DNA from 2 places in the Scandinavium sp. UTDF21-P1B genome. Region 1 is predicted to be linked to the other one. Evidence: predicted binding sites of a transcription regulator. Region 1 holds the regulator's gene; the other holds the start of a gene.

Region 1 (15,156 bases):
TGCCGCAAACCTTCTCAATCAGCTCCGCAGGGAACTGCATTGACTGCATGATGTGCTCCACCATGCTGCATTTACGACCGGTATTGGTATTGGTGATCACCCAGTATGGGGTTTCAGGCACTTGCTTAGGCTTGGTCTGGTTGCCGTTTTTCAGCAGCGTCGCTTCATCGGAAGCGAAATAGACGCGCGTGCGCCCGTGCAGCGACTCTGTGGCCTCGGCAAATGCTTTGTTGTCTAAGGAGTAAAGTGTAGTCAGCACCAGCAGGAAGCGGTTGACCGCTTTTTTCTGCTCGGCGTATTCATCAGAAAGGAGCAGTTCACGCACGGCGCGGACGTTGTCCTTCGGAGAAGAGGCTTTTTTCACCGCCGCCGCAACGACCGGCGCAGCGCTCGGGGCCGGGGTCTCTTTGACAACGGGGGCTGCACTCTGGGCTACGGCAGAAATTTTCAGCATGCGCCGTAAAATGTCGGATGCGCTCTCGCCAATGTGCTTAGTGTGGCTGGCAATAAAGCCATAGAGTTCGTCATCAACTTCGATCGTTTTCATCTTAATCCAGTGATATTTCTTTGCTGAATACAAGTCGTTGGGATTATAGGGACAAAACCCAACAGCGGATAGCGTGTCGGCAAAAACTCAGACGACTACTGAGTGTTGCAGCCGGGCGGCAGAATGTTCAACATGATACCCTAACCCGACGTAGCGAAAAAAAGAACTTTGCCATGAAATTAAACAGCCGAGCGCAATCTGCACAAAACCAGCACACTAATTCTCCCATCGTCCTCGTTCACGGCCTTTTTGGCAGCCTGGACAACCTCGGGATCCTCGCCCGCGACCTGGTTACCGACCACGATATTTTGCAAGTCGACATGCGCAACCATGGCTTGTCGGAAAGAAGCCCGGACATGAACTATCCGGCAATGGCTCAGGATTTACTTGATACGCTGGATGCTCACGATATTGAGCAGGCCACCCTGGTTGGGCACTCCATGGGCGGCAAGGCGGTGATGGCGTTTACCGCCCTGGCACCGGAACGCGTGGGAAAACTGGTGGCTATCGACATTGCGCCAGTGGATTATCAGGTGCGTCGTCACGATGAAATTTTTGCCGCGATTAACGCGGTGACGGAAGCGGGCGTTTCCACACGACAGCAGGCCGCCGAAGTAATGCGGCAGCATATAAAGGAAGAAGGCGTGGTTCAGTTCCTGTTGAAGTCCTTCGTCGGTGGCGCATGGCGCTTTAACGTGCCGGTTTTGTGGGATCAGTATCCGCATATTGTCGGCTGGGAGACGATTCCGGCCTGGGACCACCCTGCCCTGTTTATTGCAGGCGGAAATTCTCCGTACGTCACCACCGAGTATCGCGACACGCTGCTGGCACAATTCCCGCAGGCTCGTGCACACGTGATTGCCGGTGCCGGGCACTGGGTCCACGCTGAAAAACCGGACGCGGTACTGCGCGCTGTTCGCCGCTATCTGGCGGAATGATTAAAATCCGAGCAAGCAAGCGCCATTGTGGCTCCCGGCGTTGGCGTGGGGGTTTCGCTGATGTATGATTGCGCGCTATCTGCGCCGGGCCTGTCGTCCGGCGGCTTGTTTCCCCGAAGTCACTCTGAATCATGGCAAAAGAACAAACGGACCGAACGACATTAGATTTGTTCGCAAACGAGCGTCGCCCGGGAAGGCCGAAAACCAATCCGCTCTCGCGCGACGAACAGTTACGCATTAATAAGCGTAATCAGCTGAAGCGCGACAAAAGCAATGGTCTCAAGCGCGTTGAGCTAAAGCTCAATCACGAAGCGGTCGATGCGCTCAACGAGCTGGCTGAAGCCAGAAACATGAGCCGCAGCGAGCTGATTGAAGAAATACTGATGCATCAGTTGGCTGCGTTGCGAAGCCAGAAACTCGTCTGAAAATCCGACAAAAAATCACTTTCATGTAGCAGAGAGTGCAGTCCGGCGCGATTGCGGTTCCCGCGCCCTTCTCCTCCTGCTATCATTGCCTTTATCTGTGGGCAACATTCCACCATCATTTCATTACGTTTCAAGAGGTTATTTTACTCATGGCAATTACAGGCATTTTCTTCGGCAGCGACACCGGCAATACCGAAAATATCGCGAAGATGATTCAGAAGCAGCTTGGTAAAGATGTAGCTGAAGTGCATGACATTGCCAAAAGCAGCAAAGAAGATCTTGAAGGCTTCGATATTCTGCTGCTGGGTATCCCGACCTGGTACTACGGTGAAGCACAGTGTGACTGGGACGACTTCTTCCCGACGCTGGAAGAGGTAGACTTCAACGGCAAACTGGTGGCCCTGTTCGGCTGCGGCGACCAGGAAGATTACGCAGAATACTTCTGTGATGCGCTCGGCACCATCCGCGACATCATCGAACCACGCGGCGCAACCATCGTCGGCCACTGGCCAACGGCGGGTTATCATTTCGAAGCGTCTAAAGGCCTGGCCGATGACGATCACTTTGTGGGCCTGGCCATCGACGAAGACCGTCAGCCGGAGCTGACCGCTGAGCGCGTTGAAAAGTGGGTTAAGCAGATTTCTGAAGAGCTGCACCTCGAAGAGATCAAAAACGCCTGATAAACGTATGGCGCAGCGCTCAGGTTGCGCCGTATTAGCGATAAGTTCCGTAAAATTAATAGATAAAAGCAATCAAATTAATCGCTACAAATTTTTAACTTTTGAGCACATGTCTGTACAATGTCAGCTGTTTTAACGAGGTCGGATGTTTCGCTTTGCAGATGATGCCTCGTTTCTGAAAAGCATACTTTGCTCAGGGTTTGCAGTTTTCATTTAGACTTCGCAGTTCTATAATGAGACGCATTATCCTGAATTCATTCTTAGTAATACTTCCAATAAGGAAGTGTATCGCCTAGCAACAGGACTGATTCCGCATGACTGACAACAATATCGCATTAAAGAAGGCAGGCCTGAAAGTCACGCTTCCGCGTCTTAAAATTCTGGAAGTGCTTCAGGAGCCGGACAATCACCATGTCAGTGCGGAAGACCTCTATAAGCGCCTGATCGATATGGGCGAGGAAATTGGTCTGGCAACGGTTTATCGCGTTCTGAACCAGTTCGACGATGCCGGAATTGTCACCCGCCACAACTTCGAAGGCGGTAAATCTGTTTTCGAACTGACTCAGCAGCATCACCACGATCACCTGATCTGCCTCGACTGCGGCAAGGTTATCGAATTCAGTGATGACTCGATTGAAGCACGCCAGCGTGAAATCGCCACCAGGCACGGCATTCGTCTGACTAACCACAGCCTTTATCTTTACGGCCACTGCGCTGAAGGCGACTGCCGCGAAGATGAACACGCCCACGACGCCGCCGATAAATAATCGACGCTCGTGCAAAAGCAAAAGCCAACCTGACGGTTGGCTTTTTTTATGGGCATATTTTGGGGCAAAAACAGAGTTGAAATAAGGCTTACGGCGCGGGGGTATTGTTGCTGCGAATTTCCTGCCAGATTTTATCGCAGCGCGCCTTCACTGCCTGATCGTTACCCGTACGGGTCGCCTGGATACACTGCTGATAATCCAGCGTGCGCACCGTTTCCTGTTCGGCAAACTGCTTGTGCTCCTTCTCCTGCTTCAGCACATCCAGCACGCTTTGGCAGGCTTCAATCTTATCCGGATTGCCTTCCGCGGTATTAATACAGGCGCTGTAGGCGGCTTTCAGCTTGCTGTCTTCTTTCGGTGCCTGCGGCTGTGCACAAGCCACCAGCCCGGACGCCATAATCGCGACGAGAATCAATTTTTTCATGATACGACCTCATGGTTACGCGGCAGGCATCGTGCCCGCCGCGTCGCTTATCAGAAGATGGTGAACGGAGCGATAACGATGAATTTCACGTCGCGCTCATCCTGGAACATGTTGCCGTAGCCACCGCCCCAGCTTGGGATATCTGAATGGTTGTCGTACTGAGTGAAGTGCAGCTTGAACAGCGTGCCTTTGGCGCGCCCTTCCTGGACGGTGTACATCGCATCGAGACTGTAGGAAGACTCTTTGATTTTGTTTGAGGCAATGCTCTCTTTCTGCCCTGCGCTGTTGATCATCCAGTCCGCCGGTTTAGCATCCCACGCGTAAACGTAGGAAGCGCCCACCGCCCAGCCTGGCAGGTTCCAGTTTTTCAGGTCATACATTCCGCCGAAGAACACGGCTTTTTCGCCGTTGGCGTTGAAGTCGGAACGGTTATCCCACCAGATATCCAGACGACCGTTGGAGGAAGCATAGGTTGGCGTCATACGCTGCAGGAAGAAGCCCTGCTGGCCTTCTGCCTTAACCCATGTCCCTTCGAGGCGCAGGTCAACCACGTCAGCCACTTTGTAGCCGAAGGTCAGAGCCTGTAACCATGCGGTACCGTCGTAAATATCGTTGACGGTGTTTTTATCTACGGTGTCACGTGCACCATAGAACTGGTAGCTGGTAGAAAGTGGCGTACCGGCCACGTCGAATTTGTAGCTGGCTTTGGCGAAGTACTGATCCATAAAGCCCTGCGCCTGACCAAATGCGGCTTCCAGAACGAGGTCATTTTTAAAGTCGTACTTCGCACCGATGGAGTGGAGATAATCGACTTTGGTTTTCCTGTCATTCTGGTAGAACTTGTCGGTTTCAAGGTGCCATGGTGCCTTGTACTCGTTGGTCCACATGTACGAGAAGCTCAGCGCGCCCGCATCACCGTAGTCAAAGTTCGCCCCGGCTTCAGCACCCTGATAGGTGCCAGGCATAAAGCTCCAGTGCGGCGCTAACAGCGTCTGGCCGGTTGGCTGAATGTAACCCGCACGAGCCCAGGCAGGCCCAAGCTTAAATTTCGCAGCGGCTTTATAAAGGCTAATCCCGCTCTTATCACCGGAGTAGTCTTCGTCGTAGCCCTTATTGATAGAGGAAAACGCGATTTCGTTCGGGTGGCCGCTTTCGGCAGATTCGGCCATTTCGATTGCGGTAAAGGCGGCGATATCAAGCCCGATGAAATCAGCGGCGAAGCCAGACTGGAAGTCGAGGTTGGCGTTCCAGGTCGAGTGAGAAAGGTTGGTTTTGTACTTGTCACCGTCAGTGACGTCTTTACGGTCACGCTCACGCTGCCAGTAATAGATGCCGCCGGTTAACGTTGAATCGTCTACGAATCCTGCTGCACTGGCCTGCGGAGATGCAACCCAGCCCGACATTGCGGTGACGGCGGCAATAGCCAGCGCCAGCGTACTACGTTTGCCACTGAACGTACGCATGTGTATATCCTCTTTGACTTTAAAAACGCCGTCGCAAAAGGCGAAAGCGATAAAATAAGCACTGCAAAAAAGTAGCGAGGCAGAAAGGGCCTGACGCTATGTCAGTAGACTATTTTTCGCGACGCGAATTATCAATCCTTTTTCCGCACGAATGCGCAAGAGTATGACAGTGCGCACATATTTGATTGCGTTTTGTTACAAAGTACAAGTGCGAGACAAAATGGCAGGAACCGCTAATAGCAGGGGTTTGTCAGCAGCCCAGTAAATGGGGCAGGTGGCAATATGTAACAGAGCCGATAAGTGTTTCAGTAGCAGAAATGAGATTATTTCGCATCGCGAAAATGGCATAAAAAAAGCGCCGCACGAAGCGACGCTTTCAGGACTTAAAGCAGCAAGCTTACTCGCCCGCTTTCGCCCAGGTATCGCGCAGGCCAACGGTGCGGTTGAAGACCAGCTTATCAGCGGTGCTGTAACGGCTGTCGAGGCAGAAGTAACCTTCGCGTTCGAACTGATGCGCAACGCCCGCCTTAGCGGCTTTCAGGGAAGGTTCAGCGTAACCCTGTTTGATCACCAGAGAGTCCTGGTTGATGACGGACAGGAAGTCCTCCGCGGCACCCGGGTTTGGCACGCTGAACAGACGATCGTAAAGACGAATTTCAACCGGCAGCGCATGCTGTGCGCTCACCCAGTGAATAACGCCTTTCACTTTACGGCCATCGGCCGGATCTTTGCTCAGGGTGTCGGCATCGTAAGTGCAGAAAATAGTGGTGATATTGCCTTCTGCATCTTTCTCAACGCGTTCCGCTTTCACCACGTAGGCATTGCGCAGACGCACTTCTTTACCCATCACCAGACGCTTGTACTGCTTGTTCGCTTCTTCGCGGAAGTCAGCGCGATCGATCCAGATTTCACGGCTGAACGGCACTTCACGGCTGCCCATTTCCGGTTTGCTCGGATGGTTCGGCATGGTGACGATTTCGCCTTCGCCCTGGTAGTTTTCGATAACCAGCTTAACCGGATCGATAACGGCCATCGCGCGCGGTGCGTTCTCGTTCAGATCTTCACGAATGCAGGATTCCAGCGACGCGATTTCGATGGTGTTATCCTGTTTGGTGACGCCGATACGCTTACAGAATTCACGGATGGACGCTGCGGTGTAGCCACGACGACGCAGGCCTGAAATAGTTGGCATACGCGGGTCATCCCAGCCTTCCACATGCTTGTCGGTGACCAGCTGGTTCAGCTTACGCTTGGACATCACGGTGTATTCCAGATTCAGACGAGAGAACTCGTACTGACGCGGATGAACCGGAATGGAGATGTTATCCAGTACCCAGTCGTACAGGCGACGGTTGTCCTGGAACTCAAGCGTACACAGGGAGTGAGTAATCCCTTCCAGCGCATCGCTGATGCAGTGGGTGAAGTCGTACATCGGGTAGATGCACCACTTACTACCGGTCTGGTGGTGATCGGCGAATTTGATGCGGTACAGCACCGGATCGCGCATTACGACGAAGGATGACGCCATATCAATTTTGGCGCGCAGGCACGCTTTACCTTCTTCGAAACCGCCGGCGCGCATTTTTTCAAACAGCGCCAGGTTCTCTTCCACGCTGCGATCGCGGTACGGGCTGTTTTTACCCGGCGCAGTCAGCGTGCCGCGGTATTCGCGGATTTCTTCTGCAGAGAGTTCATCGACATACGCCAGACCTTTATTAATAAGCTCAACGGCGTACTGATGCAGGGTATCGAAATAGTCCGAGGAGTAGCGGATATCGCCAGACCAGTGGAAACCTAACCACTCGACGTCATTTTTGATCGATTCAACGTATTCGATGTCTTCCTTCACCGGGTTGGTGTCATCGAAACGCAGGTTGCACTGACCCTGATAGTCCTGGGCGATGCCGAAGTTCAGGCAGATCGATTTAGCGTGACCGATATGCAGATACCCGTTCGGCTCTGGCGGAAAACGGGTGTGAACGGTCGTGTGCTTACCACTGGCCAGATCCTCATCAATAATCTGGCGAATAAAGTTAGTCGGGCGGGCTTCAGCCTCACTCATCGCGGGTTCCTCAAGGCGTAAACAACATATAACGGCATATGATCTTATAAGCCGGACGTAGTGACAACCCTTAGTTACGGAAAATACGTATCTGATGAAAATAATGGGAGCATTTGCTGCAAAAAAAAGCGGCGGAGGAATTCCCCCGCCGCTAAGGCACATAAGATTTACTCAGGAACGATTATTTGCCTTTAATCTCATACAGCGGCGTGACGCCTGCAACGACCTGACCCTGCGCCTTGATTACCAGGCCGCTGAAGTCGTCGATATTGCTGCACACCACTGGACTGATCATGGAGCGTGCGTTGGCGTTCAGGAAGTCCAGATCCATTTCCAGAACCGGCTGACCGGCTACCACTTCCGCACCCTCTTCCACCAGGCGAGTAAAGCCCTGGCCGTTCAGCGCAACGGTATCAATGCCCATGTGGACAACGATTTCCGCGCCTTTTTCGGTTTCGAGGCAGAACGCATGGTTGGTGTTGAAGATCTTAACGATGGTGCCTGCTGCCGGAGAAACGACGGTTTTCTCCGTTGGTTTCACCGCTACGCCGTCGCCGACGGCTTTGCTGGCGAACGCTTCATCAGGAACCTGCTCCAGAGCAACAACATCACCGGTAACCGGGGATACCAGCGCAGCAATAGTCGCTGCTGCGTTTGGTACAGCCTGTGGTTTTACCGCTGCTGGTGCCGCCGCAGCAGGAGTTGCTTCTGCTGCGGCAACGTGGCCGGTGGTTTTCATCGCGTTAGCAATTTTTTCTGCCACGAAGCCCACGATAATCTGCACGCTGGTTTTGTTCAGACGAATCACACCGGACGCACCGAGACGTTTGGCCAGCGCTTCGTTAACCAGAGAAGAATCCTTCACGTTCAGACGCAGACGGGTGATGCACGCGTCGATACCGGTCAGGTTATCAGAACCACCTACGGCAGCAATGTACTGACGAGCCAGCGCGGATGCATCCTGCTCTTTGCCGGTGCTCACATTCACGTCCTGACCATCTTCTTCGCTACCGGCAACCGCCAGTTCACGACCTGGCGTCATCAGGTTGAATTTGGTGATGGTGAAGCGGAACACCACGTAGTAGATAACGAAGAACACCAGGCCCTGAGGGATCAGCATCCACCAGTGCGTCGCCAGCGGGTTACGCGAGGAGAGCACCATATCCACCAGACCGGCACTGAAGCCGAAACCAGCAATCCACTGCATGCTCGCCGCGATAAACACGGAAATACCCGTCAGCACAGCGTGGATGAAGTACAGCACTGGTGCCACGAACATGAAGGAGAACTCCAGAGGCTCGGTGATACCGGTGAAGAATGCCGCGAAGGCACCCGCCATCATGATACCCAGCACTTTGGCTTTGTTTTCCGGACGTGCGCACTGGTAAATCGCCAGCGCAGCACCTGGAAGGCCGAACATCATGATTGGGAAGAAGCCTGCCTGATAGCGACCGGTGATACCGACAACCGCTTTACCGGCTTCGATAGACTGCGCACCGCCCAGGAAGTTAGGGATGTCGTTAATACCGGCAACGTCAAACCAGAATACGGAGTTCAGCGCGTGGTGCAGACCAACAGGGATCAGCAGACGGTTGAAGAACGCATAGATACCGGCGCCCGCAGAGCCCAGTTTCTGAATGTGCTCACCGAAGCTCACCAGGCCACCGAAGATAACCGGCCAGATGTACATCAGCAGGAACGCAACGGCGATCATCAGGAAGGAGGTCAGGATAGGTACCAGACGGCGGCCGCTGAAGAACGACAGCGCTTTCGGCAGCTCAACGCCGCTGAAGCGGTTGTACAGCTCAGCAGAAATAATACCGACAAGGATACCCACGAACTGGTTTTCGATCTTACCGAAAGCCGCCGGGACCTGCTCCAGAGGAATCTTCTGGATCATCGACACCGCTGCCGGAGAGCACAGGGTGGTTAAAACGAGGAAACCAACAAAGCCGGTCAGCGCAGCTGCACCGTCTTTATCTTTGGACATACCGTAAGCCACACCGATCGCAAACAACACGGACATATGATCGATGATGGCCGAGCCAGATTTGATAAACAGCGCCGCTAAGGCGTTATCGCCGCCCCAACTTACCGGGTCAATCCAGTAGCCGACACCCATCAGGATGGCTGCGGCAGGCAGCGTGGCCACTGGCACCATCAGTGCGCGGCCCACTTTTTGTAAATAACCTAGAACACTCACTTTTCTTCCCCCTATGAGACCCCGATCCGACTTCGTTAAAGCCGTATTTTTATAGTGTGACTATCTTAAAAGCACAGCGACATACCACTTGCTTTGAGAGTGTGTGGAAAATTAATTCGTCTCGCAAATTAAACGCACCTTTTTTGTGATTTTTATCACCAAATATCGTCATCCCCCCCTCATCCGACTGGCTAACAGGGAAAACTTATTTTATCATTCGAAAAATCAGGACGGATTGCCCCCTCTCGTTGCCAAACCAGGTTACTCTTAACTGAGATTCGGTGCCAATCCGCCAACCGTTTATATTAACTATTGAGGTGAACAATGAGACTGATTCCCCTGGCGACAGCAGAACAAGTAGGCAAATGGGCCGCCCGTCATATCGTCAACCGCATCAATGCGTTTAAACCAACGGCGGATCGTCCGTTCGTTCTGGGTCTGCCAACCGGCGGCACCCCGCTCACAGCATACAAAGCTCTGGTTGATATGCATAAAGCGGGCCAGGTTAGTTTCAAACACGTTGTCACCTTCAACATGGACGAATATGTTGGCCTGCCGAAGGAGCATCCGGAAAGCTACCACAGCTTCATGCACCGCAACTTCTTCGATCACGTTGATATTCCAGCTGAAAACATTAACCTGCTGGATGGCAACGCGCCAGACATCGACGCAGAGTGCCGCCAGTACGAAGAAAAAATCCGCTCCTACGGTAAAATCAACCTGTTCATGGGCGGCGTGGGCAACGACGGTCACATCGCATTCAACGAACCTGCCTCTTCCCTGGCTTCCCGTACCCGCATTAAAACCCTGACTCATGACACCCGCGTGGCAAACTCCCGCTTCTTCGACGGCGACGTGACTCAAGTGCCTAAATACGCACTGACCGTGGGTGTGGGTACGCTGCTGGACGCAGAAGAAGTGATGATTCTGGTGCTGGGCCACCAGAAAGCACAGGCGCTGCAGGCCGCCGTTGAAGGTAACGTCAACCATATGTGGACTATCAGCTGCCTGCAGCTGCATCCGAAAGCGGTCATGGTGTGTGACGAGCCGTCCACCATGGAGCTGAAAGTGAAGACGCTGAAGTACTTCAACGAATTAGAAGCTGAAAACATCAAAGGTCTGTAATTGAATCCCCGCCTCTGTTTTCAGGGGCGGTCGCATTTTTAAGAACCGGGGGTCGTAATGTATGCATTAACTCAGGGCCGAATCTATACCGGCCACGAAATTCTGGATGACCATGCGGTAGTGATTGCCGATGGCCTGATTGAACGTATCTGCCCACAGGCCGACTTGCCGTCCGGGATTGAGCAACGCTCGTTGAATGGCGCCATCCTCGCTCCCGGTTTTATTGACGTGCAGTTAAACGGCTGCGGCGGCGTGCAGTTCAACGACAGCCCGGACGCGGTGACCGTTGAAACGCTGGAAATCATGCAGAAAGCCAACGAAAAATCTGGCTGCACCAGCTACCTGCCAACGCTGATTACCTCCAGCGACGACCTGATGAAGCAGGGTATCCGCGTAATGCGTGAATACCTGGCGAAATACCCAAATCAGGCACTCGGTCTGCACCTTGAGGGCCCGTGGCTGAACATCGTCAAGAAAGGGACCCACAATCCGGATTACGTTCGTAAACCAGACAATGAACTGGTGGACTTCCTCTGCGCCAACGCCGATGTGATAACCAAGGTCACACTTGCGCCTGAAATGGTACCTGCCGAGGTGATTACTCGTCTGGTGAATGCCGGGATCGTGGTCTCTGCGGGTCACTCCAATGCCACGCTGAAAGAAGCCAAAGTGGGCTTCCGTGCGGGCATCACCTTCGCCACACACCTCTATAACGCGATGCCGTACATCACCGGACGCGAGCCGGGCCTTGCTGGCGCCATCTTTGATGAAGCAGACGTTTACTGCGGCATTATCGTTGACGGTCTGCACGTCGATTTCGCCAACGTCCGCAACGCCAAACGCCTGAAAGGCGATAAGCTGTGCCTGGTGACCGACGCCACCGCGCCGGCGGGGGCAAACATTGAAGAGTTCATTTTTGCTGGTAAAACAATATACTACCGCGATGGGCTCTGCGTGGATGAGAACGGCACCCTGAGCGGCTCGGCGCTAACCATGATTGAAGGCGTGCGTAATCTGGTAGAACACTGCGGCATCGCCCTGGATGAAACCTTGCGTATGGCTACGCTCTATCCTGCCCGCGCCATCGGCGTGGAAAAACAGCTCGGCAGCATTGCGCCAGGCAAGGTGGCGAACCTGACCGCGTTCACCCGCGATTATAAAATCACCAAGACCATCGTTAATGGTAACGAGGTCGTTAACTGAGTAAGTAAAGTATGACATCAGGCGGACAAGCTCAAATTGGTAATGTTGACCTCGTTAAACAGCTTAACAGTGCGGCCGTTTACCGCCTGATTGACCAGCATGGGCCAATCTCGCGCATTCAGATTGCCGAACAGAGCCAGCTTGCGCCCGCCAGCGTGACCAAAATCACGCGTCAGCTTATTGAACGCGGCCTGATCAAAGAAGTCGATCAGCAGGCCTCCACCGGAGGCCGCCGCGCCATTTCTATCGTTACCGAGACCCGCAATTTTCACGCCATCGGCGTACGTCTTGGTCGCCACGACACCACGCTCACGCTTTACGATCTGAGCAGCAAGGTGCTTGCTGAAGAGCACTACCCGCTTCCACAACGCACGCAGGAAACGCTTGAGTATGCGCTCCTCGACACCATCGCCACCTTTATTGAGCACACCCAGCGCAAGATCCGCGAACTGATCGCAATCTCGGTTATCCTGCCGGGGCTGGTCGATCCGGAAAGCGGCGTCATCCGCTATATGCCTCACATTCAGGTGGAGAACTGGGGTCTGGTGGGCGCGCTGGAAAAACGCTTTAACGTCACCTGTTTTGTCGGTCACGATATTCGCAGTCTGGCGCTCGCAGAGCACTACTTCGGTGCAACACAGGACTGCGAAGACTCTATTCTGGTGCGTGTTCACCGAGGAACCGGGGCCGGGATCATCTCCAATGGGCGCATTTTTATCGGCCGCAACGGCAACGTCGGCGAGATTGGCCATATTCAGGTCGACCCGCTCGGCGAACGCTGCCACTGCGGCAATTTTGGCTGCCTGGAAACCGTCGCCGCCAATGCCGCCATCGAACTTAAGGTTCGTCAGCTGTTGGAAAAAGGCTATCAGAGCAAAGTCACGCTGGATGAGTGCAACATCAAAACCATCTGCAAAGCCGCGAATAAAGGCGATGCGCTGGCAAGCGAAGTGATTGAGCAGGTTGGCCGCCATTTGGGTAAAACCATCGCCATTGCTATCAATCTGTTTAATCCGCAAAAAGTGGTGATTGCCGGTGAAATCACCGAAGCCGAAAAAGTGCTGCTGCCCGCCGTCGAAGGCTGCATCAACACTCAGGCGCTGAAAGCGTTTCGCCAGAATCTGCCCGTCGTGCGCTCGGCCCTCGATCATCGTTCGGCCATTGGCGCGTTTGCGCTGGTCAAACGTTCAATGCTCAACGGCCTGCTGCTGCAGCATCTGCTCGAAGGCTAACCCGCCCTCCTCCCGCGCTTCGGGCATGAGGGAGGATAATGTGTATAATTACGCCTTTCCTGAACAAAGACGCTGGACTGTCCATGACCCTCAAGAACATCATTTGCGATATTGACGGCGTGCTGATGCACGATAACGTAGCCGTACCGGGCGCTGCTGATTTCGTTGCGCGCGTGCTGGATAAAGGCATGCCGTTTGTCTGCCTGACCAACTACCCGTCACAAACAGGTCAGGATCTGGCAAACCGTTTCGCTACCGCGGGCATCGACGTCCCGGACAGCGTGTTTTATACCTCCGCCATGGCCACCGCCGACTTCCTGCGCCGTCAGGAAGGGAAAAAAGCCTACGTTGTCGGTGAGGGCGCGCTAATCCACGAACTGTATAAAGCCGGATTCACCATCACTGACGTCAACCCGGACTTCGTGATTGTCGGCGAAACGCGCTCCTTTAACTGGGAAATGATGCACAAGGCTGCGTTCTTCGTCGCCAACGGCGCACGCTTTATCGCCACCAACCCGGATACCCACGGCCGTGGCTATTATCCGGCGTGCGGGGCGCTTTGTGCTGGTATTGAGAAAATCTCAGGTCGTAAACCTTTTGTCGTTGGTAAGCCAAGCCCGTGGATAATCCGCGCCGCGCTGAACAAAATGCAGGCCCACTCTGAAGAAACGGTGATTGTAGGCGACAATCTTCGCACCGATATTCTGGCAGGCTTCCAGGCCGGTCTGGAAACGATTCTGGTGCTCTCCGGTGTCTCCACCGTCGATGACATCGACAATATGCCCTTCCGGCCGTCGTGGATTTACCCGTCGGTTGCCGAAATCGACATCATCTGAGTTCAAAACCACGTCCTGCGGCGTGGTTTTTTATTTTTCAACTTCAAAAATGCACCAACGTCTAATAAAAGACGTAGTTTATTGAGAAACCGTCAATAGCAGAACTAAAAGCCTGCGCCTTTTTCACTATTCGCTAATCCTCATTGCACTATTTTCGTTTAGCCCCGTAATCCTCTTGCGCACGCTTACGCTTTACGGCATTTTTTAAAGCATGCAACGCCCCAACAACACGCAACAGCATTAACGGAGAAGTAGCTATGTGTTCTATTTTCGGTGTACTGGATATCAAGACGGACGCGGTTGAGCTGCGTAAAAAAGCGCTGGAACTGTCCCGCCTGATGCGCCACCGCGGCCCGGACTGGTCCGGTATTTATGCCAGCGATAAAGCTATTCTTGCTCACGAACGTCTGTCGATTGTCGACGTCAACGCCGGTGCCCAGCCGCTTTACAACGAAAAGAAAACCCATGCGCTGGCCGTGAACGGTGAGATCTACAACCATCAGGCACTGCGCGCTGAATATGGCGACCGTTACCAGTTCCAGACGGGTTCCGACTGCGAAGTGATCCTCGCGCTGTACCAGGAAAAAGGCCCGGAGTTCCTCGACGATCTGCAAGGTATGTTCGCCTTCGCCCTGTACGACAGCGAAAAAGACGCGTACCTGATTGGCCGCGATCACATTGGGATCATCCCGCTGTACATGGGTCACGACGAGCACGGTAACCTGTATGTTGCCTCCGAAATGAAAGCACTGGTGCCGGTGTGCCGCACCATCAAAGAATTCCCTGCTGGCAGCTACCTGTGGAGCCAGGACGGCGAAATCCGTCCTTATTATCAGCGCGACTGGTTCGACTATGAGGCGGTAAAAGACAACGTCACCGACAAAAACGAACTGCGTCAGGCGCTGGAAGACTCCGTGAAAAGCCACCTGATGTCTGACGTACCTTACGGCGTGCTGCTTTCCGGTGGTCTGGATTCATCCGTTATTTCCGCCATCACCAAGAAATTCGCCGCTCGCCGCGTGGAAGATCAGGAGCGATCTGAGGCCTGGTGGCCGCAGCTGCACTCTTTCGCCGTTGGCCTGGAAGGTTCACCGGACCTGAAAGCTGCGCAGGAAGTGGCAAATCATCTGGGCACCGTGCACCATGAGATTCACTTCACCGTGCAGGAAGGTCTGGATGCCATTCGCGACGTGATTTATCACATCGAAACCTACGATGTGACCACCATTCGCGCCTCGACGCCAATGTATC
Region 2 (15,156 bases), on a different contig from region 1:
TCGATGTCGATCTCAGCGGCATGAATCCGCCCGAGCCCGGCGACAACCCGCCGCGCCTGATGTTCGTCACGCCGTCGCACCAGTACCCGCTCGGCTGCGTGATGAGCCTCGAGCGTCGCCAGCGCCTGCTGGCCCTCGCCCGCCAGACAGGCAGCTGGATTGTGGAAGACGATTACGACAGTGAGTTTCGCTTCTCCGGCCAGCCGATTCCGGCGTTGCAGGGGCTGGTGGAAGATGCGCCGGTGATTTACATCGGCACCTTCAGCAAAACGATGTGGCCAGGCATGCGCCTGGGATACGTCGTTCTCCCGCGTCCGCTGGCGCAGGCATTGCGCACCGCCCATGCCGAGCTCTATCGCAGCGGGAGGTTGCTCGATCAGGAGGCGCTGGCGCTGTTTATCCGCGAAGGGCATTACACCGCGCACATTCGCCGCATGCGGTTGCTCTACGCCCGGCGGCGTCAGCGGCTGGCGGGGCTCATCACGGATTATCTCGGCAAGGAAGCGCTCAGCGAATTTAATGATAACGCCGGGCTACATCTGGTGCTGAAGCTCGCCGTTGACTGTGACGACGTGGCGCTGGCAAAAAAGGCAAACGAAAAAGGCGTGCTCGTGAGGCCTCTGTCGCGCTATTACCTGAACGCGGCCACCCAGCGCGGGCTGTTGATGGGCTTTGCAGCAATGCGTGAAGAGGAGATGGAAGGCGCATTCAAAGTGCTGATGGCATGTATAAAAGACGAAAGCCCGACGGAATAAATGGTCGGGCTTTCCTTTACGTGTCGGGCGGCGATGCCTTACCCAACCTACAGTTCGGCAGGGCGTTAACTCTCTTTAGTGCTACCGGACGCTCGCATCACCGGTACAGGCAGCCACGCACGAATCAACAATCCGCCGCGCTTGCTGGTATCAATCTCCAGCAGGCCGTTATGGTTGTCGATAATGCGCTGCACAATGGCCAGCCCCAGCCCGGTGCCGCTGGTGCTGCGCGCGCTGTCGCCGCGGACAAACGGCTGGAACAGGTGCTTGCGCTGCTCCGGCTTGATGCCAGGGCCGTCATCCTCCACCTGGAACCACACGCGGTTGTGTTCGCTGCCACTGCTGACCTTGATCCAGCCGTTGCCGTAGCGGGCGGCGTTGACCACCATGTTGGCAAGCGCACGTTTAATCGAAAGCGGGTGCATCCGCACAGGAATTTCCCCTGGCTGCATATCCGTTTCGATTTCACGCTCGTAGCCACTTTCCGCCGCCACCACTTCGCCGAGCACCGCATTGAGGTCCGCCAGCTCCATCGGCATCTCCTGCCCGGTGCGCAGGTAGTCGATAAACTGCTCGATGATGGCGTTGCACTCTTCGATATCCTTGTTGATGGACTCGGCGAGATAACCATCTTCCTCGCCCATCATCTCGGTAGCGAGGCGAATACGCGTCAGCGGCGTACGCAGATCGTGGCTCACCCCCGCCATCAGCAGCGTGCGGTCATCGGCAAGCTGCTTCACGCCCGCCGCCATATGGTTGAAGGCCCTGGTCACTGAACGCACTTCCGACGCGCCGTATTCGCGCAGCGGCGGCGGAATAATCCCTTTGCCCACCTGTAAAGCGGCATGTTCGAGGTCGACAAGGGGTCGGTTCTGAATACGAATAAACAGCCACGCCCCCCCGATAGCCAGCAGCATAATCGCCAGGGTGTAGCGGAACAGCGGCGAGAAGTCGCCCTGATGGATTTCAGTCAGCGGCACGCGCACCCAGATATTGGGTGACAGCCAGGTTTTCAGCCAGACGACCGGCGAGCTTTTGTTGACCTCAACGCGCACTTCCGTCGGGCCGCCCAGCTGCTGTGCCATCTGCTGACTTAAGAATTCGTAATGCTGCGCCCAGCGCAGCCCGGCATCTTCTGCCGCTTCATCGGAATAAAGCGAAATGCCAAGCTCGCGGTAAATCTCACGCCGAAACGCCGGTGGCACCACCAGCTGAGTGCCGTCTTCAAGCTGCAGTTTATCGGTCATCAGCATACGGACTTCGTACGCCAGCACCTTATTAAACTGCTGAAGACTCGGCAAAATCGCAAAGTTCAGCACCACAAGATACGTCGTCACCAGGCTGACGAACAGCAAGGTGACGATTAAGAGCAGCGTGCGGGCAAACGAACTTCGGGGCGAGAAGCGCATTCGCCTCATGCTTTAGAGCCGTCCGGCACGAAGACGTAGCCCAGACCCCACACGGTCTGAATGTAGCGAGGGTGCGCCGGATCTTCTTCCACCATGCGACGCAGGCGGGAAATCTGCACGTCGATGGAGCGTTCCATTGCGGAATACTCACGACCACGCGCCAGGTTCATCAGCTTATCGCGAGAGAGCGGCTCACGCGGATGGCTGACCAGCGCTTTCAGCACGGCGAATTCACCGCTGGTGAGCGGCATTGGCTCATCTTCGCGGAACATTTCACGGGTGCCAAGGTTCAGCTTAAACTTACCGAAAGCGATCACCGCTTCTTCCTGAGAAGGCGCGCCCGGCAGTTCATTCGCCTGACGACGCAGCACCGCGCGGATACGGGCCAGCAGCTCACGCGGGTTGAAAGGTTTTGGAATGTAGTCGTCGGCGCCGATCTCCAGGCCCACGATACGATCAACTTCTTCACCCTTCGCCGTTACCATGATGATCGGCATTGGGTTGCTCTGGCTGCGAAGGCGGCGGCAGATCGAAAGACCATCTTCGCCAGGCAGCATGAGATCCAGCACCATCAGGTGGAAGGATTCACGGGTCAGCAGGCGGTCCATTTGTTCGGCGTTAGCGACGCTGCGAACCTGGAAGCCTTGCTCGGTCAGATAACGCTCGAGCAGCGCACGCAGGCGCATGTCGTCATCCACAACAAGAATCTTATAATTCTCTTGCATTGTTTTTACTCCCAGAAGGTTCGTAACAATATGAGTGCGTATTCTCAAAAAAGCCCGGGCCAGGCTCCAGTGAAATCTGGTATAAATTCTAGCCGAAATTGTTACAAAGCATATTTAACAGCAGCTTATCTGTACATTTCATCACAGAATACGCTTTTTTAACCCCCTGTGATGTTCTGTGAGGCAAAATGTGCGCAAGCTCAGGTAGTCACAAGGTAGCATCACAATGAAAACGCCGCTAATCACCCGTGAAGGGTACGAGAAGTTAAAGAAAGAGCTGGATTATCTCTGGCGCGAAGAACGTCCTGAAGTCACCAAAAAAGTCACCTGGGCGGCAAGCCTCGGCGATCGCAGCGAAAATGCTGATTATCAGTACAACAAAAAACGCCTGCGCGAGATCGACCGTCGGGTTCGTTACCTGACCAAGTGCCTGGAAAATTTGAAAATTGTCGATTATTCGCCGCAGCAGGAAGGCAAGGTGTTCTTTGGTGCCTGGGTCGAAATTGAAAACGACGACGGCGATACCAAGCGCTTTCGCATCGTTGGCTATGACGAGATCTTTGGCCGCAAAGATTACATCTCTATCGACTCGCCGATGGCCCGCGCGCTGCTGAAAAAAGAGGTCGGCGACCTGGCGCTGGTACAGACGCCCGGCGGGGAAGCAACCTGGTACGTCAACGAGATCGAGTACGTCAAATAACTCGCCCGGAACACTCTGATTACGGGTTGAGGGATGGCATTTTCGCCCCTCAATCCGTATAACTATCCCCTGTTTTTACTCCACCAGATGAATATTGCCATGATGAAAGATTCGCTCTGCCGCATTATTGCGGGTGAACTTCAGGCCAGAAACGAACAGGTAGAAGCTGCCGTTCGCCTGCTTGATGAAGGGAACACCGTGCCGTTTATTGCACGCTATCGTAAGGAAGTCACCGGCGGTCTTGATGACACGCAGCTGCGTAACCTGGAAACCCGTCTGGGCTACCTGCGCGAGCTGGAAGAGCGTCGCCAGTCGATTCTGAAGTCGATTGATGAGCAGGGCAAACTGACCGACGACCTGGCTAAAGCCATCAACGGCACGCTCAGCAAAACCGAGCTCGAAGACCTTTATCTGCCCTACAAACCTAAACGCCGCACCCGCGGGCAGATTGCGATTGAAGCAGGCCTGGAGCCGCTGGCCGATCTGCTGTGGAACGAGCCGTCGCATTCGCCGGAAGACGAAGCCGCGAAGTTTATCAATGCCGACAACGGCGTTGCCGATACCAAAGCCGCCCTCGACGGCGCGCGCTACATCCTGATGGAACGCTTCGCGGAAGACGCACAGCTGCTGGCAAAAGTGCGTGATTACCTGTGGAAGAACGCCCATCTCGTCGCGACCGTGGTCAGCGGCAAAGAGGAGGAAGGTGCGAAATTCCGCGACTACTTTGACCACCACGAGCCGATTGCCACCGCCCCTTCCCACCGCGCGCTGGCGATGTTCCGTGGCCGCAACGAAGGCATCCTGCAACTGGCGCTGAATGCCGATCCGCAGTTCGATGAACCACCAAAAGAGAGCCACTGCGAACAAATTATTGCTGACCATCTCGGCCTGCGCCTGAACAATGCCCCGGCGGACAGCTGGCGCAAAGGCGTGGTGAGCTGGACATGGCGTATCAAAGTGCTGATGCACCTTGAAACCGAACTGATGGGCACCGTGCGCGAACGCGCAGAAGATGAAGCGATTAACGTTTTTGCCCGTAACCTGCACGACCTGCTGATGGCGGCACCTGCTGGCCTTCGCGCTACCATGGGACTGGATCCCGGCCTGCGTACCGGCGTGAAAGTCGCCGTTGTAGACGGCACCGGCAAGCTGGTTGCCACCGACACCATTTACCCGCACACCGGCCAGGCCGCAAAAGCCGCGGTTGCTGTGGCAGCGCTATGTGAAAAACATAACGTCGAACTGGTGGCAATTGGTAACGGCACCGCGTCACGTGAAACCGAGCGTTTCTACCTCGACGTGCAGAAGCAGTTCCCGAAAGTGACCGCGCAGAAAGTGATCGTTAGCGAAGCGGGCGCTTCGGTTTACTCCGCTTCTGAACTGGCAGCACTGGAGTTCCCGGACCTGGACGTTTCCATCCGTGGTGCAGTGTCCATTGCCCGTCGCTTGCAGGATCCGTTGGCCGAACTCGTTAAGATCGATCCGAAATCCATCGGCGTGGGCCAGTATCAGCACGACGTCAGCCAGTCACAGCTGGCGCGCAAGCTGGATGCGGTAGTAGAAGACTGCGTGAACGCCGTTGGCGTGGATCTGAACACCGCTTCCGTGCCGCTGCTGACCCGCGTGGCGGGCCTGACGCGCATGATGGCGCAGAACATCGTGGCCTGGCGTGATGAAAACGGTCAGTTCCAGAACCGCCAGCAGCTGCTGAAGGTGAGCCGCCTCGGGCCGAAAGCCTTTGAGCAGTGCGCGGGCTTCCTGCGCATCAACCACGGCGACAACCCGCTCGATGCCTCAACCGTTCACCCGGAAGCCTATCCGGTAGTGGAACGCATTCTCGCCGCCACGCATCAGGCGCTGAAGGATCTGATGGGTAACAGCAGCGAACTGCGCAACGTGAAAGCCGTCGATTTTACCGACGAGCGTTTCGGCCTGCCGACGGTCACCGACATCATCAAAGAGCTGGAGAAGCCAGGCCGTGACCCGCGTCCTGAGTTCAAAACGGCGAAGTTTGCCGACGGCGTGGAAACGATGAACGATCTGCTGCCGGGCATGGTGCTCGAAGGTGCGGTCACCAACGTGACTAACTTTGGCGCCTTTGTGGACATCGGCGTGCATCAGGACGGCCTTGTTCATATTTCGTCACTGGCCGACAAATTCGTTGAAGACCCGCACACCGTCGTGAAAGCGGGCGACATCGTGAAGGTCAAAGTGCTGGAGGTCGATCTGCAGCGTAAGCGCATCGCGCTGACCATGCGTCTTGATGAGCAACCGGGCGATACCAACGCTCGCCGCGGTAATGGCGGCAGCAATCGTGAACAAAACGGCCGTCCGGCAGCGAAAGCAGCGAAGCCTCGCGGGCGTGACGCGCAGCCTGCCGGCAACAGCGCGATGATGGACGCTCTCGCGGCGGCAATGAAGAAAAAATAAGCCTGATATTATCTGGCCCTCTTATTTCAGAGGGCCTTTTTATTTCAACTCAGGAACACCCTAATTTTTTACCCTTTGGTGAATTATCAAAGCATTTATTTTCACTTTGGTAACAATTCTGCATTTTGCAAAACACTTTCCGCCGCAATAAATATTGAGCCATGTCAACACCGGATGAATTATTCACGTCCTGAACATCTGTTGACATTTTATTGATTGAAGGTGGAAACCATTCTCATTATCATCGTCACTGTAGATATTTTATCCTTTTCCTGTTCGCATCATCGTTGGTTTTACGCGCTGCCCCCGCACGCGTGAATGAATTTTTCGGTTAACGACACAAGCAGGCTTTATGCAATTCACTCCAGACAGCACGTGGAAGATCACCGGGTTTTCGCGCGATATCAGCCCGGCCTATCGGCAGAAACTCCTTTCGCTCGGCATGCTGCCGGGTTCGTCCTTTCATGTCGTACGCGTCGCCCCGCTCGGCGATCCGGTTCATATTGAAACGCGTCGCGTCAGCCTCGTATTACGTAAGAAAGACCTTGCGTTAATTGAAATTGAAACGCTGCCCCGTTAATTCCTGCCAGACACCGAGAGTCCTGAAAAATGAAGAAATTAACCATCGGATTAATTGGCAACCCGAATTCCGGGAAGACCACCTTATTTAATCAGCTGACCGGCGCACGCCAGCGTGTAGGTAACTGGGCAGGCGTAACGGTCGAGCGTAAAGAAGGCCAGTTTACCACCACCGATAATCAGGTGACGCTGGTCGACCTGCCGGGAACTTATTCTCTCACGACAATTTCCTCACAAACTTCGCTCGATGAACAGATTGCCTGCCACTATATTCTGAGTGGCGATGCCGACCTGCTGATTAACGTGGTCGACGCCTCCAACCTGGAGCGTAACCTCTACCTGACGCTGCAGCTGCTGGAGCTCGGCATTCCGTGCGTCGTCGCGCTGAACATGCTCGATATTGCTGAAAAGCAGCAAATCCGCATTGAGGTGGACGCGCTGGCAAAACGTCTGGGCTGCCCGGTTATTCCGCTGGTGTCCACGCGCGGACGCGGTATCGAGGCGCTGAAAATGGCGATTGACCGCCACCAGCGCAATGACGATGTAGAACTGGTTCAGTACGCGCAGCCTTTGCTGCGTGAATCCGCTGAACTGGCCGAAATGATGCCTCAGGCCATGCCGTCCAGGCAGCGCCACTGGCTGGGCCTGCAAATGCTGGAAGGCGATATCTACAGCCTGGCCTACGCCGGCGGCGCCGCGCAGCAGCAGCTTGCCGAAGCGATACAGCGCCTGAATACGGAAATGGACGACCCGGCATTGCACATTGCAGACGCCCGCTATCAGTCCATCGCTGCGGTGTGCGACGTGGTGAGCAACACGCTAACCGCCGAACCAAGCCGTTTCACCACCGCCGTCGACAAAGTCATTCTTAATCGTTTCCTGGGCCTGCCGATTTTCCTGTTCGTCATGTACCTGATGTTCCTGCTGGCGATCAACATCGGCGGTGCCCTTCAGCCGATTTTCGATGCCGGCTCGGTGGCGATTTTCATCCACGGCATTCAGTGGCTCGGTGCAACGCTGCACTTCCCGGAGTGGCTGACGATTTTCCTCGCCCAGGGGCTTGGCGGCGGCATCAACACCGTGCTGCCGCTGGTACCACAAATTGGGATGATGTATCTGTTCCTCTCCTTCCTTGAGGATTCCGGCTACATGGCCCGTGCGGCCTTCGTTATGGATCGCCTGATGCAGTCGCTTGGCCTGCCGGGCAAATCATTCGTCCCGTTAATTGTCGGCTTCGGCTGTAACGTGCCGTCGGTAATGGGCGCGCGCACGCTCGATGCACCGCGTGAACGCCTTATGACCATCATGATGGCGCCGTTTATGTCCTGTGGCGCTCGCCTGGCGATTTTCGCGGTCTTCGCGGCGGCGTTCTTCGGGCAGGAAGGCGCGCTGGCCGTGTTCTCGCTTTACGTTCTCGGCATCGTGATGGCTATCCTCACCGGACTGATGCTTAAGCACACCATCATGCGCGGCGAAGCGTCGCCGTTCGTGATGGAGCTGCCGGTTTACCACGTTCCGCATCTGAAAAGCCTGATAATCCAGACCTGGCAGCGCCTGAAAGGCTTCGTCCTGCGCGCCGGTAAAGTCATCGTTATCGTCAGTATTTTCCTTAGCGCACTGAACAGCTTCACGCTGAGCGGTAAAGCCGCGGATAACATTAATGATTCAGCGCTGGCCTCCGTCAGCCAGGTGATTACCCCGCTGTTTAAACCCATTGGCGTTCACGAAGATAACTGGCAGGCCACCGTCGGCTTGTTCACCGGCGCGATGGCGAAAGAAGTGGTTGTGGGCACGCTGAACACCCTCTACACCGCTGAAAACATCCAGCAGGAAGAGTTCAACCCTGCGGAGTTTAACCTGCTCGATGAACTGGGCGGCGCCGCACAGGAAACCTGGCAGAGCCTGAAAGATACCTTCAGCCTGAGCGTACTGGCCAACCCGATTGAAGCCAGTAAAGGCGACGGTGAAATGGCAACGGGCGCAATGGGCGTGATGAGCAGCAAATTCGGCAGCGCAGCGGCAGCTTACAGCTACCTGATTTTCGTCCTGCTCTATATTCCGTGCATCTCGGTGATGGGCGCGATTGCCCGCGAATCGAGCCGCGGCTGGATGGGCTTCTCCGTCCTGTGGGGGCTGAATATCGCCTACTCGCTGTCCACGTTGTTCTATCAGGTATCGAGCTTCCAGCAGCATCCGCGCTATAGCCTGGTCTGCATTCTGGCGGTGGTCTTGTTTAACGTAGTGGTGCTTGGCATGCTGCGCCGCGCCCGCAGCCGCGTGAATGTGAATCTGCTGGCAACGCGTAAAACCGTCGAAAGCTGCTGCAGCAGTCCGGCTGGCGACTGCCACTAAGGAGCATACGATGGCCTCAATGATTGAACTGCGGGATATATTGGCTTTACAGGGCCGCATGGAGGCACAACAGCTGAGTCGCGTGCTGCACACGCCGCAGCCGATGATTGACGCCATGCTGATGCGCATGGAAGCCATGGGTAAAGCAAAACGTGTGGCCGAAGAGCCGAATGATTGTCTGAGCGGCAGTTGCAGAAGCTGCCCGGAAGGCAAAGCCTGCCTGCGTGAATGGTGGGTGTTGCAGTAAGTCAGAAATGAAGAAGCGGGCCAGAGGCCCGCTTTTTACTTATCTGTGCTCGCTGACTTATTTGTAAACGTCGGCGTTCGCGTGAACGGTTTTCTCATTCTTTTCGCCAGCAATGACGACAAAATATTGGCCGCCCAGCTCATCGGCTTTCTTCGACAGATCTCTCTTCGCATCCATCGGCGAGGTTGTTCTGGACGTCGTGATTGAACCAATTTTAGTCAGGTTCATTTTGGCTACATCGTCCTTCTGAATCTCCTTTGCGGCAAATGCACCAAAAGAGATCGATCCCATAACCAGAGCGGTAACAATACCCTTCACAAGTTTCATAGCCATACTCTCCATAGATTTTATTGGTCATTTCATACCTGCATCCAGTTCGGCAGGCGACCTGCCGCAACCTGAAATGAGTATTGTTGAGGATGCAGACTTTTGCCAACTGAGAAGGAAAAATTCAGATTTTCTATGATGTTAAGGTTAACAATGAATTAACAAAGAGGGACGAATGCGAAATAAATGGGGCATGCGCCGCTTTAGGAAAAACGATTGAACGGCTCTGAGGCCACAGCTCGTCAAGCAGCGGGACCACCCTTCGCGGCACCAGTCCGTCAAGGTGACCATAGAGCCGCAGGAACGGCAACGTCAGGCCGCTTAATGCCTCACGCAGGTCGGCGGTTTTCAGGATCTCCAGCCCACCATTCAGCACCTCCACCGAAGGCATTGGCAGTGCCAGCACGGCACTTTTCAACCTGCGGGCGTCCTGCCGGGCACTTTCGGTTCCCAGCGTTTGCAAGGCCAGAAAACGCTCCACCGTGCGCTGAAAATCTTCGCTAAGCTGGCGCTGAAAACCCGACAGCACATCAGGCTTGATGCCCGGCCAGTTATCGTGAGCGGTAAAGCACGGGGACGACGCGACGGTAACCAGCGCCTGCACGCGATCGGGTGCCGTCAGCGCTGCCTGGCTCGCAACCAGCCCTCCGAGGCTCCAGCCTAGCCAAATCGCTTTTTCAGGGGCTTTCGCCAGAACCAGACGGGTCATCTCTTCAAGGGATAACGCCCCAAAACCAGTGCTTCGCCCGAAGCCCGGCAAATCCACCAGATGCAGCGTGAAATGCGAGCTCAGTTCCGGCGTTATGCAATCCCACACCTCCGCGTTCAGCCCCCATCCGTGCAGCAGCACAAGATGACTCTTTCCTTCGCCTTTGGTTTGCCACCAGATGTCTTTCATCCGTTATTGTTCTCATTCTTCGAATCAGGAGGGAAAACATGCTAACAGCCCACGGCTTATGCTGGCTATGCCAAATGCCGCTGAAGCTCCCACACTGGGGTCTCTGCTCCCGCTGCACCCGCGCCGTTAGCCCTTGCCTGTCCCTTTGCCCCCAGTGCGGGCTGCCCGCGACTCACAGCAAAATGCCCTGCGGGCGTTGCCTGCGCCATGAACCGCCGTGGCAGTGGCTGGTCACGGTGAATGATTACGTTGCTCCGCTTTCGCTGCTGGTGCAAAGGTGGAAGTTTAACAATCACCCTGAGCTGGCGAAGGCGCTTGCCCGACTGCTGCTGTTGCGCCTGAAGCAGACGCAACGGCGACCCAAACCGGATTTGCTGATTGCCGTACCGCTCTGGCAAAAGCGCCGCTGGCGACGAGGCTACAACCAGGCCGATGAGCTGTGTCGCCCGCTTGCCCGCTGGCTGGCAATTCATTATGCCCGTGAAGCAATCCGCCGTATCCGGCCCACGGCCACCCAGCACCAGCTTTCGGCGAAGCGGCGCAAACAGAACCTGAAAAATGCGTTTCAGCTTGAATTCCCGGTGGCAGGGCTCCATATCGCTCTGGTGGACGATGTCGTCACGACCGGCAGTACCGTAGCCGAACTTTCCCGCCTGCTTTTGCGAAACGGCGCGGCATCAGTTCAGGTATGGTGCCTGTGTCGCACCTTGTAGACCCTCTGTGATGGGCGTATTATAACCGACTAAAGTAGTCAACTATTAGGCCAAAGCTATGATCCGTATTTCCGATGCTGCACAAGCGCACTTTGCCAAACTGCTGGCAAATCAGGAAGAAGGGACACAAATCCGCGTATTTGTGATTAACCCGGGCACCCCAAATGCTGAATGTGGCGTATCTTACTGCCCGCCGGATGCGGTGGAAGCCAGTGACACTGCCCTGAAATTTGACCTGCTGACCGCGTATGTCGATGAGCTAAGCGCGCCCTATCTGGATGATGCGGAAATCGACTTTGTGACCGATCAGTTAGGTTCCCAGCTGACGCTGAAAGCGCCGAACGCCAAAATGCGTAAAGTCTCTGACGATGCGCCGCTGATGGAACGCGTGGAATATCTGCTACAGTCGCAGATTAACCCTCAGCTCGCCGGCCACGGCGGTCGCGTATCGCTGATGGAAATCACCGAAGACGGCCTCGCCATTCTGCAGTTTGGCGGCGGCTGTAACGGTTGTTCAATGGTAGACGTGACGCTGAAAGAAGGGATCGAGAAGCAGCTGCTGAACGAATTCCCTGAGCTGAAAGGCGTTCGCGATCTGACCGAACACCAGCGCGGCGAGCACTCCTACTACTGATTTCCTCCGGCCCGCTCGTCGGGCCGATATTTCCTCCCCCACGCACGCGCCGATAATCCTCACGTTCTTCTGCCCTTACCCTGCCATTCCCACCCAAAGAGTATGACTTAAGTCTCACAATTGAAATTTTCACACTTCAGGTGATTCTCATTCTGGCAATGTTACCCGTATCATCACCGGCAAGCACTGCTGCCATAATTAAGGTCAGCTATCCTGGTTCAGGAAAACCCTCAACGTTCACAGTGCCGTAATATCTCTGTTCCCGGCCAGGGACAAGCTAACAGAAACGTTGGCATTACAACGTTACCCATAACAAATAAAAGGTCAGATAAATCATGCCATTAGTCATTGTCGCTATCGGTGTTGCGTTATTACTGCTCCTGATGATCCGCTTCAAGCTGAACGGATTTATCGCTCTGGTACTGGTCGCGCTTGCAGTCGGTCTGATGCAGGGCATGCCGTTAGTTAAAGTCATCGGCTCTATCAAAACCGGCGTGGGCGGTACGCTCGGCAGCCTGGCGCTGATCATGGGCTTCGGCGCAATGCTCGGCAAAATGCTGGCAGACTGCGGCGGCGCTCAGCGCATCGCCACGACGCTTATCGCGAAGTTTGGTAAAAAGCACATTCAGTGGGCGGTGGTGTTAACCGGCTTCACCGTTGGCTTTGCGCTGTTCTATGAAGTGGGCTTTGTGCTGATGCTGCCTCTGGTGTTCACCATTGCCGCTGCGGCCAATATTCCGCTGCTGTATGTCGGCGTGCCGATGGCGGCTGCACTCTCCGTGACCCACGGCTTCCTGCCGCCGCATCCGGGCCCAACCGCTATTGCCACCATCTTCCACGCTGATATGGGGAAAACCCTGCTGTTCGGCACTATTCTGGCCATCCCGACCGTGATCCTCGCCGGGCCGGTATTTGCCCGCTGCCTGAAGGGCATCGACAAGCCGATCCCGGAAGGCCTCTACAACGCGAAGACCTTTACGGAAGAAGAGATGCCGAGCTTCGGCGTCAGCGTCTGGACTTCCCTGGTGCCGGTAGTGCTGATGGCGATGCGTGCCATTGCAGAAATGGTGCTGCCACAAGGCCACGCCTTCCTGCCGGTAGCGGAATTCCTTGGCGACCCGGTCATGGCAACGCTCATCGCGGTGCTGATTGCCCTGTTCACCTTTGGTCTGAACCGCGGTCGCTCTATGGATCAGATTAACGATACTCTGACTTCAGCGATTAAAATCATTGCGATGATGCTGCTGATCATCGGCGGCGGCGGCGCCTTCAAGCAGGTTCTGGTCGACAGCGGCGTGGATAAATACATCGCCTCCATGATGCATGAAACCAACGTCTCCCCCATCTTCATGGCCTGGTCGATTGCTGCTGTTCTGCGTATCGCACTCGGTTCAGCGACGGTGGCGGCGATCACGGCGGGTGGTATCGTAGCACCGCTTATCGCCACGACCGGCGTCAGCCCTGAGCTGATGGTTATCGCTGTCGGCTCCGGCAGCGTTATCTTCTCTCACGTGAACGATCCGGGCTTCTGGCTGTTCAAAGAGTACTTCAACCTGACCATCGGCGAGACCATCAAATCCTGGTCGATGCTGGAAACCATTATCTCCGTCTGCGGCCTCATCGGCTGTCTGCTGCTCGGCATGGTGGTTTAAGCGCTGATTGCCAGGTGACGGCTGATGCCTTACCTGGCCTACAAATCAGGCCTGAGGGATGGGTAAATTTTGTAGGCCGGATAAGGTGTTTACACCGCCATCCGGCAAAATAAATGAACGAGCCTTGCGGGCAAAGCGCCCCCAGGTTCGTTTTACTTCTGTTTCCCCGCCGCTTTCCTGCGCTTATCCAGATCTTTAATCAGCTTGTTCACGGTTTTATCGGCAAACATCGCCTCAAGCGAAGTGGAGAGCTTGCGCCGCCAGTTTTTGTACTGATAGCTGGTGCCCGGGATGTTCACCGGGGCAGCCATATCCAGCCAGTCTTCCGGCTGCAGGCCAAGCAGCGCGCTATGGCTGTCGGCAATATAGCGCTGCATCCCACGGCTCAGCGTGCTGGTCATGCTCATCAGCGACGCCTTATGTCCGGCACGCTTTGGCAGACAGCCATAGTTATGCAGGGCGTCCAGCAGCCCTTGTTTCGCCAGTTCACGATCCTGATACAGGCCGCGCAGAATCACCTCGTCAGGGTACAAGCCCAGCGTTTTGCCAAGCGTCAAATCGCCGCTTTCCCAGTAGCCACGCAGCGTGGGCAGATCGTGAGTAGTGGCAACCGCCATCGACTGTTCCGGATATGCCTTTGGCGCGCGGAAGGTCTTCTCATGATCGCTTTCGAAATAGAGCACCTTGTAAGAGTACACGCCGCTTTTGCGCAATTTGCCGACGATTTCTACCGGCACCGTCCCCAGATCTTCGCCGATTACCATGCACTGGTGACGCTTACTCTCCAGCGCCAGAATCGACAGCAGATCGTCTACCGGATAGTACACATAAGCACCGTGATCCGCCGTTTCGCCGTATGGGATCCACCACAGGCGCAGGACCGACATCACGTGGTCGATACGCAGCGCGCCGCAGTTTTGCATATTGGCGCGCAGCAACTCGATAAAGGGTTCGTAGGCTCGCGCGGCAATGATGTGCGGATCCATCGGCGGCAGGCCCCAGTTTTGCCCCAGCGGCCCCAGAATATCCGGCGGTGCCCCCACGGAGGCCTTCAGGCAATAGAGTTCGCGATCGCACCAGGTCTCGGAACCGCCCTCAGCGACGCCTACCGCCAGGTCACGATACAGGCCAATCGGCATTTCGTACTGCTGACAGACGTTCCAGCAGGCCGCGAACTGGCAATACGCCAGCCATTGCAGCCAGAGGAAGAAATCCACTTCGTCTGCATGCTTCTGGCAAAACGCCTTCACTTCCGGACTGTCGATAGTCTGGTACGCCTCCGGCCAGGCCGGCCAGCCCCAGCGCATTTCGTCCTCTTTCACCTGATACGCGTGCAGGGCATCAAACGCCGCCTGCCAGTACAGGCTTTCACCCTCGTTGAGCGCGAACTGGCGAAACGCCGCCATCCGGTCGTCATCACGCTGCGAGAAACCTTTCCATGCCATGCGCAGCGCGGTCATTTTCAGCGCGGTAACGGTCGCATAGTCGACCCATTCAGCATCGCGTGCCGATTTTAGCGCCTGCTGTGTGGTGGATAGCTTCCACCACGCCTGCGCCTCTTTACTGAGGCTAAAATCTTCCACCGCAGTCACGTCGATATAAATCACGTTCAGCCAGCGGCGGGAAGACGGGCTATACGGGCTGGCGCTCTCCGGGTTCGCCGGGTAAAGCGCATGAATCGGGTTCAGACCGATAAACGATCCGCCGCGACGGGCGATTTCCGGTAGCATCGCCT

The links. Region 1 encodes Fur, which represses iron uptake genes when iron is present. Its sites were predicted from a motif close to ATAATAATGAGAACNACTATCAA; they were not measured.
Region 2: a site for Fur is predicted at 6,242-6,264, ahead of feoA (ferrous iron transporter A). Genes of this name have one in related genera too.

The regions. Positions count from the first base shown of each region.
Region 1 is NZ_JBFLVD010000008.1:165,624-180,779, reverse strand. Features, by position in the region: gene seqA (replication initiation negative regulator SeqA) at 1-547, opposite strand, end outside; gene ybfF (esterase) at 721-1,485, shown strand; gene ybfE (LexA regulated protein) at 1,617-1,910, shown strand; gene fldA (flavodoxin FldA) at 2,060-2,590, shown strand; gene fur (ferric iron uptake transcriptional regulator) at 2,905-3,357, shown strand; gene chiQ (ChiQ/YbfN family lipoprotein) at 3,446-3,781, opposite strand; gene chiP (chitoporin ChiP) at 3,832-5,244, opposite strand; gene glnS (glutamine--tRNA ligase) at 5,642-7,306, opposite strand; gene nagE (N-acetylglucosamine-specific PTS transporter subunit IIBC) at 7,488-9,509, opposite strand; gene nagB (glucosamine-6-phosphate deaminase) at 9,834-10,634, shown strand; gene nagA (N-acetylglucosamine-6-phosphate deacetylase) at 10,692-11,837, shown strand; gene nagC (DNA-binding transcriptional regulator NagC) at 11,849-13,069, shown strand; gene AB1287_RS04740 (HAD-IIA family hydrolase) at 13,153-13,905, shown strand; gene asnB (asparagine synthase B) at 14,163-15,156, shown strand, end outside.
Region 2 is NZ_JBFLVD010000018.1:226,570-241,725, reverse strand. Features, by position in the region: gene AB1287_RS16240 (PLP-dependent aminotransferase family protein) at 1-755, shown strand, start outside; gene envZ (two-component system sensor histidine kinase EnvZ) at 821-2,173, opposite strand; gene ompR (osmolarity response regulator transcription factor OmpR) at 2,170-2,889, opposite strand; gene greB (transcription elongation factor GreB) at 3,116-3,589, shown strand; gene AB1287_RS16220 (Tex family protein) at 3,689-6,019, shown strand; gene feoA (ferrous iron transporter A) at 6,372-6,599, shown strand; gene feoB (Fe(2+) transporter permease subunit FeoB) at 6,629-8,950, shown strand; gene feoC ([Fe-S]-dependent transcriptional repressor FeoC) at 8,961-9,197, shown strand; gene AB1287_RS16200 (YdgH/BhsA/McbA-like domain containing protein) at 9,255-9,524, opposite strand; gene bioH (pimeloyl-ACP methyl ester esterase BioH) at 9,658-10,422, opposite strand; gene gntX (DNA utilization protein GntX) at 10,461-11,135, shown strand; gene nfuA (Fe-S biogenesis protein NfuA) at 11,194-11,769, shown strand; gene gntT (gluconate transporter) at 12,105-13,421, shown strand; gene malQ (4-alpha-glucanotransferase) at 13,574-15,156, opposite strand, start outside.